3 regions of the Streptomyces sp. CA-251387 genome follow, and region 1 is predicted to be linked to each of the others. Evidence: predicted binding sites of a transcription regulator. Region 1 holds the regulator's gene; each other region holds the start of a gene.
The links. Region 1 encodes HspR, which represses chaperone genes until heat shock. Its sites were predicted from a motif close to TTGAGNNNNNNNNNCTCAA; they were not measured.

Region 1 (3,253 bases):
CGGACGAGGGCTGAGCTTGAAACAACGAGGAACCACGGGAAGGGGGTACGTCGAGGATGAGCACCAAGGACTTCATCGAGAAGGACTACTACAAGGTCCTCGGCGTCCCCAAGGACGCCACCGAGGCCGAGATCAAGAAGGCGTACCGGAAGCTCGCCCGCGAGTACCACCCGGACGCCAACAAGGGCAACGTCAAGGCGGAGGAGCGGTTCAAGGAGATCTCCGAGGCGAACGACGTCCTCGGTGACCCCAAGAAGCGCAAGGAGTACGACGAGGCCCGCGCCCTCTTCGGCAACGGCGGCTTCCGCCCGGGGCCCGGCGGCACGGGCGGCTCCTTCAACTTCGACCTGGGCGACCTCTTCGGAGGCGGCGCCCAGGGCCAAGGGGGAGCCGGCGGCTTCGGCGGCGGACTCGGTGACGTCTTCGGGGGCCTGTTCAACCGCGGCGGTACGGGCACCACCCGTACCCAGCCCCGGCGCGGCCAGGACATCGACACCGAGGTCACCCTCAGCTTCACCGAGGCGATCGAGGGCGCGACGGTCCCGCTGCGCATGTCCTCGCAGTCCCCGTGCAAGGCCTGCGCGGGCACCGGCGACAAGAACGGCACGCCCCGGGTGTGCCCGACCTGTGTCGGCACCGGCCAGGTGGCCCGGGGCTCCGGTGGCGGGTTCTCCCTCACCGACCCCTGCCCGGACTGCAAGGGGCGCGGCCTGATCGCCGAGCACCCCTGCCTGGATTGCAAGGGCAGCGGCCGGGCCAAGTCGTCCCGCACCATGCAGGTCCGCATCCCGGCCGGGGTGTCCGACGGCCAGCGCATCCGCCTGCGCGGCAAAGGGGCGCCCGGCGAGCGTGGCGGCCCGGCGGGCGACCTGTACGTCACCGTGCACGTCGACGCCCACCCCGTGTTCGGCCGCAAGGGCGACAACCTCACGGTGACCGTCCCCGTGACCTTCACGGAGGCGGCCCTCGGAGGCGAGGTCAGGGTCCCCACCCTGGGCGGACCGCCGGTCACCCTGAAACTGCCGCCCGGCACGCCCAACGGCCGCACCATGCGGGCCAGGGGCAAGGGCGCGGTCCGCAAGGACGGCACCCGCGGGGACCTGCTGGTCACCGTCGAGGTGAGTGTCCCGAAGGACCTTTCGGGGAAGGCTCGTGACGCGCTCGAGGCGTATCGCGAGGCGACCGCGGGGGAGGACCCGCGGGCGGAGCTGTTCCAGGCCGCGAAGGGAGCTTGATCGAGATGGACGGCCGTCGACGCAACCCGTATGAACTGACCGAGGAGACCCCGGTCTACGTCATCTCGGTGGCGGCCCAGCTCTCCGGCCTGCACCCGCAGACGCTGCGCCAGTACGACCGTCTGGGCCTGGTGTCTCCGGACCGCACGGCCGGCCGCGGCCGCCGCTACTCGGCCCGCGACATCGAACTGCTGCGCACCGTCCAGCAGTTGTCGCAGGACGAGGGCATCAACCTGGCCGGTATCAAGCGCATCATCGAACTGGAGAACCAGGTCGCCGCGCTGCAGTCCCGGGTCGCCGAACTCCAGGCGGCCCTCGACGGCGCCGCGGCGGCGATGCAGCAGCGCGAGGCGGCGGTGCACGCGTCGTACCGCCGGGATCTGGTGCCGTATCAGGAAGTGCAGCAGACCAGCGCGTTGGTGGTGTGGCGGCCGAAGAAGGCCAAGGACTGACAGGCAGGCGCATGAGCGAAGGGGCCCGGAGGATTCTCCGGGCCCCTTTCGCATGGTCCCTCAGACCAGGTCCGGCCGGATCACCCACGGGTGGGCGGCCGCGGTCTCGGTGCCGTCGGCGAGGACACCGACGACCCGGTAGTAGGAGACCGAGCCGAGCGGCTGCGTCCGGTCGGTGAAGGAGTAGTTCTCGGTGCCCGCCACCGCCGCCACGCTGCCCACCGGCTCGTAGGCCTGCGTCGCGGTGTTCCAGCGGCTCACCCGGTACTCGGTGATGGTGTCGCAGATGTCGCCGTAGCACGCCCAGCGGGCGGGGTTGACCTGCTCGGACACGGTCCAGCCGCCGCCGGCGGTCACCGGGCCGGTGTCCTTGCCGATGGGTTCGCCCGGGACGATGTCCAGCTCCGTCGCGGTGACGGTGGGGATGGACGGGTCGAGGAGGGAGAGCGTGTTGCCCCAGACGTCCGTGGCGATCACCGTGTACACGTAGGTCTCGCCGTCCGGGATGTCGATGCACATCATGGCCAGCGGGTCGTCGCCCTTGTCCGCGCAGTGCGCCAGCTCACCGATCCACTTGACCGACCCGTCGCTCTGCCGCACCCCGCGGATCGCGCGGTAGGAGGCGATGTCGTCGTCGGCCGGCGGGTCCCAGCGCAGGACGGTCCCGTCGGCGCGGGGCGTCGCGGTGAGACCGGTGAGGGGCCGCGGCGGGTAGGGGTCCTCGGTGGTCACGGTGACCGTCTTGGAGACCGCCGACTCGTTGCCCGCGCCGTCGATGAGGGTGACGCCGTAGGTGTAGGTCGTGTCGAGCTCGAAGCTCTCGTCGGAGCAGTAGAGCGAGTAGGTCTGCAGGTCGGTCTGGAGCGTCTGGTTCTCCTCCGCGCAGGTGACCCGCACCGGGTCGGCGCCGAGGGCGGTGCCCTTCGAACGGACCACGCTGAAGTGCGCGCCATTGGCCAGCTCGTCCTGCGTGGGGTTCTGCGGCGCGCTCCACCACAGACGCGTGGCGCCGGACTCGGCCTTCACCACCAGGCCCTGGGGCGCCGCCGGGGCCGTCCGGTCGACGCCGTCGGAGGTGATGGACGCCGAGTACGCGCCCGTGTTCCCGGCCGTGTCGTGGGCGCGCACCACATAGGTGCGCTGCGTCTCCCGGTCGCCCACGCCGTGGACGTACGACGTGTCCGTGAGCTTCTTGACGAGGGTGTACCCGCCGGTGGCCGGGTCCTTCTCGTACAGCTCGTAACCGGCCGCGTCGGCCACCGGGTCCCAGCCGAGCACCATCCCGTGCAGGTCGCCGTGCGCGGTGAGCCCCGTCGGCGCGGCCGGGCCCGTGCGGTCCGGGGTGACGACGGCGAGGTCGGCGGTGCCCGTCGACTCGTTGCCGGCCTTGTCGTGGGCGCGTACCTCGTAGTAGTACGTCTCGCCGGTCGCCGGCGGGGTGTCGGTGTAGGCCGTGGAGGTGGTCGTCGCGAGCGGGGTGCTGCCGAACGCCGTGCCCTTCAGACGGCGGAAGACGCGGTACCCGGCGAGGTCCATCTCCTTGTTCTTCGCCCAGGTGAGCTTCGC
Region 2 (3,253 bases), 2.8 Mb from region 1:
TAGACGAGCTGTTCGGCCTGGTTGCGGGTCTCGGCGGCCTCGCGCCGCTTGCGGTCCTCCTCGGCGTACTGCTCCGCCTCCCGCATCATGCGGTCGATGTCGTCCTTCGGGAGGGCAGAGCCACCGGTGACGGTCATCTTCTGTTCGCGGCCGGTGGCCAGGTCCTTGGCGGAGACGTGCATGATCCCGTTGGCGTCGATGTCGAAGGCGACCTCGATCTGCGGCACCCCGCGCGGCGCGGGCGGCAGACCGGTGAGGTCGAAGACGCCGAGCTTCTTGTTGTACGCCGCGATCTCGCGTTCGCCCTGGTAGACCTGGATGCCGACGGAGGGCTGGTTGTCGGTGGCGGTGGTGAAGATCTCCGAACGCCGGGTGGGGATGGTCGTGTTGCGTTCGATGAGCTTCGTCATGATGCCGCCCTTGGTCTCGATGCCGAGGGACAGCGGGGTGACGTCGAGCAGCAGGACGTCCTTGACGTCGCCGCGGATGACGCCCGCCTGGAGGGCCGCGCCGACGGCCACGACCTCGTCGGGGTTGACGCCCTTGTGCGGGTCCTTGCCGGTGAGTTCCTTCACCAGGTCGGTGACGGCGGGCATCCGGGTGGAGCCGCCGACGAGAATGACGTGGTCGACCGCGGACAGCTTGATGCCGGCGTCCTTGACCGCCTGGTGGAAGGGGGTCTTGCAGCGGTCGAGGAGGTCGGCGGTGAGCTCCTGGAACTGGGCTCGGGTCATCTTCTCGTCGAGGTGGAGGGGGCCCTCGGCGGACGCGGTGATGTAGGGCAGGTTGATCGTCGTCTCGGAGGAGGAGGACAGCTCGATCTTGGCTTTCTCGGCGCCCTCGCGCAGCCGCTGCAGCGCCATCTTGTCGTTGCCGAGGTCGATGCCGTACTGCCCTTTGAACTTCTTGACCAGGTGCTCGACGATCCGCTGGTCCCAGTCGTCGCCGCCGAGGTGGGTGTCACCGTTGGTGGCCTTGACCTCGATCACGCCGTCGCCGATCTCCAGCAGCGAGACGTCGAAGGTGCCGCCGCCGAGGTCGAAGACGAGCACGGTCTGTTCCTCGCCCCGGTCGAGGCCGTAGGCGAGGGCGGCGGCCGTGGGCTCGTTGATGATCCGCAGGACCTTCAGGCCCGCGATCTCCCCGGCCTCCTTGGTGGCCTGCCGTTGGGCGTCGTCGAAGTAGGCGGGGACGGTGATCACCGCGTCGGTGACGTCCTCGCCGAGGTAGGACTCGGCGTCCCGCTTCAGCTTCTGCAGCACCCGGGCCGACAGCTCCTGGGCCCGGTAGCGGGTGCCGTCGATGTCGCCCTGGTCGGGGAAGCGCCAGTTGGCGTCGCCCATGTGCCGCTTCACCGAGCGGGCCGTGCGCTCGACGTTCGTCACCGCCTGCCGCTTGGCCACCTCACCCACGAGGACCTCGCCGTTCTTGGCGAAGGCCACGACCGACGGTGTGGTCCTGGCCCCCTCCGCGTTGGCGACGACAGTGGGTTCGCCGCCCTCCAGGACGGCCACCACCGAGTTCGTGGTCCCGAGATCGATCCCGACCGCGCGTGCCATCGTTGTCCCCTTCCGCCAGGGCACCCCTTCGAACTCCAGCACAAAACTTGAGTGGGTTCTTGTCAATGGGACGGGTGACCCGGGGGCCGGGTGCCAAACGGGGGCTGAGCGGGCGCTCAGCCCCTCGCGGCTCTCATCGCATGTTTACGACAGCTTGGCGGAGAGCGTGATCGGCACCGCCTTCAGCGCCTGGCTGACCGGGCAGCCCACCTTGGCCTCCTCGGCCCTGGCGAGGAAGTCCTCCTCGGAGATCCCCGGAACCGTGCCCTCCACGGTGATGTGGATGCCGGTGATCCCCTCCCCCGGCTGGAAGGTCACGTCGGCGGAGGTCACCAGCTTGGCCGGCGGGGTGCCGGCCTTGTCGAGGATGTTCGAGAAGGCCATGGAGTAGCAGCTGGAGTGGGCGGCGGCGATCAGCTCCTCCGGGCTGGTCCTGCCGTTCGCGTCCTCGGCGCGCGACGCCCACGTCACCGGCTGCTGGGCGATGCTGCCGGAGGAGTCGAAGGAGACGACGCCATTGCCCTGGAACAGGTTTCCTTCCCACACGGTGTGTGCGGAGCGCGTGGTTGCCACGATGAATCCCTTCGCCTGCTTACGGTGAGGTCCCGTGTCCGGGTTCCGTGTCCCCCATCCGATCACACTCGTCCTCATTGCACCCGGAAGACCGGCCCACGCGGGGTGAACGGCAGACGACGGCCTTGTGGAATCAGGTACGCGTGCTCGCGCCGCACCCGCAGGACATCGCACCAGCCGTCCGTGATGACCAGGACGGGCGCGCCCGGCGGAAAGTCGTCCGCGCGCTGCAGCAGGTCGATCCCGGGCTGCAGCACCGTGCCGCCCCGGCCGTGCACCCGCACCCGCCCCGCTATCTCCGTGACCGGCACGTATCCCGCGTCGTGCGGTGCCGCGTCGCAGAACACCACCCGCGCCGCCGGTACGTCCCGGGCCGCGGCGTAGGAGGCGATCGCGCCCAGCGCCTTGCCGAGCAGGACCGCTCCCATGGAGCCGGAGGTGTCCAGGACCACGCCGAAGGTGCAGCGGGCGATCTCCTCGGGCGGGAAGTAGCGGCCCGCGCGCGGGATGTCGGGCGTCGACGACTGGCGGCGCGAGGGACGGGCGTACGTCCGGACCGGCTCCGGGCGCGGCACGAACTCGTCGAACCAGCGGGCCAGTCGGGCGTCCCAGGGCAGCGGCGGATGGCTGAGCGCGCGGATCTCCTGGACCAGGCCGCCGGGCAGGAAGCCGCGCTCCTGCTGCTGGTGCAGGTCCAGGCCGTGCGAGAGGCCCCGGCGGTAGAACTCGTCGAGGTCGCAATAGTCGCCGGGCGCGCCGAGCGGGGCGCCGAGGACATCGCCGACGCCCTTGCCGCGCAGGGTGGCCAGGCGGCGCATCCGGCGCAGGTCGCCGGCGATCCGGTCGTACACCTCCTCGGCGGACAGGCCGGCGAACCGCGCGTCGTACAGCAGCCCTTGGGGCATCTCGCCGACCTGCATCTCGCGCAGCCAGCCGTTGATGACGTAGTCGCAGGCGACGTTGAACAGGTACGGGTCGCGGGTGCCGCAGCGGTCGCCGTGGCGCAGGGCGGCGTGCAGCATCTCGTGGGCGAGGATGAACCGCCACTCCTCGTCCTCGAAGGTCCGCAGCGGGTTGATGTAGATCTCGCCGGCCTCGGCGTTGACGGCGGCGACGGAGAT
Region 3 (3,253 bases), 1.3 Mb from region 1:
CGTTGCCCTCGGTGACGGTCCAGTCGGGGCCGTTGTCGATGTCGAGACACAGTGCGTCATACGTGGCGGATGTCTCATGTACGTACGTCACGAGATCCGTTTCCAGAATCTCGGTGCGCGGGTCGGCGAGGGCGCGGGCGGAGAAGCCGGACAACGGTCCGTCGAGATGCCAGCCGATAATCGCAGGCTCTCGCTCGACGACGGTGATCCGTCCCGGGCGGGGATCGGCCGCGGCGTGTGCGAGCGAGAACCCCACGCCCAGCCCGCCGAGCAGCACGTGAGGCGCCGGCCTCCCGCCCAGCGCGTCGAGTGCGGCGTCGACGAGCAGCCGCTCCGAACGCCCGTCGGAAGTGTCCATCAGGAAGCAGCCGTTGGCGATGATCTGGAGTAACCCGCCGTGGCGTCGCAGCACGACCTCGCCATAGGGGCCTTCGCGACGGTCCAGTACTTCGGGGATGTCGTACGACGTGGGCATCCGGCCATCCTGGCAGCTCCGGGCAGGGCGGCCGAGGGAATTACCCCACGGGGTGGACTTCTTGAGAGGTTGCTGAGAATCGGGTCCCGCGTGGCGCCGGTCACAGACAGGGGAGGGCGGCGGGTCAAGGGTGGGGGAAACGGAAGGAGCGCCTCACCGTGGAACGGACTGTGGCTGCGGGTGGGACGGGCTCGACTCCCGGGTCCGCCCCTTCGGGCGCGACCACTCCTTCCGGTGACGCGGGCCTGCCCGATGTGGTCGGGCTGCTGGACGCACTGCCGCGGCAACGCGGACCCCAGACCGCGCCGCCGCCGCCCTCAGCGCCGCCGTCCTCTGCACCGGTCACCAGTGCGGTCACCGAGCCCGGACCCCGTGCCTTCCGTCCCTGGCACCTGCTCCCCACCCCCACCGGCACGCCGTTCACCTTCGCCTACGCCGCCGTACTGGCCGTCACCTCGCTGCTCGCCACATACGCCGACCCCGCCCTCGTCCACGCCCTGCACCAGGGTTCCAGCACCGATGTGGCGCACCTCGTGCGGACGCCCGTCCTGGTGCTGCTCGCCAGTGCGTTGTGGGTCGCGGGCGGGATCGTGGCGCCGTACACGCTCTGCTTCCTGCTCGTGCTCACCGCGCTGGAGCGGCGGATCGGAGGCGCCCGCACGGCCGTCGTCTTTCTGACCGGGCACGTCCTGGCCACCCTCGCGACCGAGGGTCCCGTCGGGCTCGCGGTGCTGGTCGGCCACCTGCCCGACAGCTCGCTGCACCGCCTCGACTACGGCATCAGCTTCGGCGTCGCGACGAGCATCGGCGTGCTGGCCGGACTGCTGCGGCCGTGGCTGCGGTGGCCGGTGCTGGTGCTGTTCGGCGGGCTGCTGATCCAGGGCCTGCTCACTCTTGCCGACCCGCTGACCGGTTGGGGGCATCTGATCTCCCTGGCCATCGGGGTCGGGATGTGGCCGGTGGTCCGGCGGTGGGGCGCCTCGGGGTCAGCCGGCCGCGGGCGACCAGGCGGCGGCGAGGGCGGCTCGGGTGGCGACCAGGGCGCGGTGGAGGCCGCGGCCCCGCCACTCGGCCGACGGGGAACCGTCCCACAGCCTCGCGAACTCGGTCCCCGCGCGGAACACCAGCCAGGCCGCTGAGACAACTTCGCCGTCCGCCTCGGCGAGCCGGTTCCGGTCCTGACCCCACAGGACCGACTCCCTCGCGGCGATACGGCGCATGTCCGCGCCCGCCGTGACGCGCCGCAGCGTGACGCCCTCCGGCGGGACGGGCTGCCGTACGGCCATGTCGGCGGCCGCGCCGGCGCGCGATGGGCCGTTCGAGTTCGGCGCCGCGTACACCGAGGGAGCGCGGGCGGCTGACGAGGCCCCGGAATCCGCCGACGAGGGTCTGCGTGTCTGAAGGGGGAGACAGCGCGGGAAGACCGCCCTCCGCGCGGGAAGACCCCCGCCCCGGCAACCGTTCTACGTGAGTCCTCAAGTCCCCCCGGGTGCCCGCCGCCGACCGCGAAACCCCAGTTCACAGCGCGTCGAGAGAGTGATCGCTCACAGCGAACGGCGGTCGGGGAACATTCAAGGTCCCTCGTGCATTGAGTCGGCATAACTCAACTTGACTGCCGAAGGGGAGATCATGGGTTCGACGTCCACACCGCTCACCCTGCCTGTGCTGCCGCTCGACGACGAGGTCGTGCTGCCGGGGATGGTGGTCCCGCTGGATCTGAGCGACGCCGATGTACGGGCCGCGGTGGAGGCCGCGCAGGCCGCCGCCCGTTCGGAACCCGGCAAGCCGAAGGTCCTCCTGGTGCCACGCATCGACGGCACATACGCGAGCACGGGTGTGCTCGGCACCGTCGAGCAGGTCGGCCGGCTGGCCGACGGTGACCCGGGCGCCCTGATCCGCGGTCGCGGCCGGGTGAAGATCGGCGCCGGGACGACCGGGCCGGGTGCGGCGCTGTGGGTCGAGGGCGCGCGGCTCGACGAGAAGGTCCCCGAGCCGCTGCCCGGGCACGTCACCGAACTGGTCAAGGAATACAAGGCCCTCGCCACCGCCTGGCTGCGCAAGCGCGGCGCCTGGCAGGTCGTCGACCGCGTCCAGGCCATCGACGACGTCTCCGCCCTTGCCGACAACTCCGGTTACTCGCCCTTCCTGACCACCGAGCAGAAGGTGGAGCTGCTGGAGACCGCCGACCCGGTGGCCCGCCTGAAGCTCGCCACCCAGCAGCTGCGCGACCACCTCGCCGAGCAGGACGTCGCCGAGACCATCGCCAAGGACGTCCAGGAGGGCGTCGACAAGCAGCAGCGCGAGTTCCTGCTGCGCCGTCAGCTGGAGGCCGTCCGCAAGGAACTGCGCGAGCTGAACGGCGAGAAGGAGGGCGAGGAGTCCGACGACTACCGCGCCCGCGTCGAGGCCGCCGACCTGCCGGAGAAGGTCCGCGAGGCCGCGCTCAAGGAGGTCGACAAGCTGGAGCGGTCGAGCGACCAGTCGCCCGAGGGATCGTGGATCCGTACGTGGCTCGACACCGTCCTCGAACTGCCCTGGAACGAGCGGACCGAGGACGCCTACGACATCCAGGGCGCCAAGGAGATCCTCGACGCCGAGCACGCCGGTCTGGAGGACGTGAAGGAGCGGATCACCGAGTACCTGGCGGTGCGCAAGCGCCGTAGCGACCGCGGGCTCGGTGTGGTCGGCGGGCGGCGCGGCGGTGCCGTGCTGGCCCTCGTCGGCCCGCCCGGCGTCGGCAAGACCTCGCTCGGCGAGTCCGTCGCCCACGCCATGGGC

Region 2: a site for HspR is predicted at 1,607-1,625, ahead of dnaK (molecular chaperone DnaK). Genes of this name have one in related genera too.
Region 3: a site for HspR is predicted at 2,064-2,082, ahead of lon (endopeptidase La). Genes of this name have one in related genera too.

The regions. Positions count from the first base shown of each region.
Region 1 is NZ_JBNJMJ010000001.1:5,055,876-5,059,128, forward strand. It holds gene grpE (nucleotide exchange factor GrpE) at 1-14, shown strand, start outside; gene dnaJ (molecular chaperone DnaJ) at 57-1,235, shown strand; gene ACQEV2_RS22615 (heat shock protein transcriptional repressor HspR) at 1,241-1,687, shown strand; gene ACQEV2_RS22620 (PA14 domain-containing protein) at 1,748-3,253, opposite strand, start outside.
Region 2 is NZ_JBNJMJ010000001.1:7,887,153-7,890,405, reverse strand. It holds gene dnaK (molecular chaperone DnaK) at 1-1,559, opposite strand, end outside; gene ACQEV2_RS35080 (OsmC family protein) at 1,704-2,132, opposite strand; gene ACQEV2_RS35075 (vWA domain-containing protein) at 2,207-3,253, opposite strand, start outside.
Region 3 is NZ_JBNJMJ010000001.1:6,389,842-6,393,094, forward strand. It holds gene ACQEV2_RS28750 (spermidine synthase) at 1-475, opposite strand, end outside; gene ACQEV2_RS28755 (rhomboid-like protein) at 634-1,614, shown strand; gene ACQEV2_RS28760 (hypothetical protein) at 1,694-1,876, shown strand; gene lon (endopeptidase La) at 2,105-3,253, shown strand, end outside.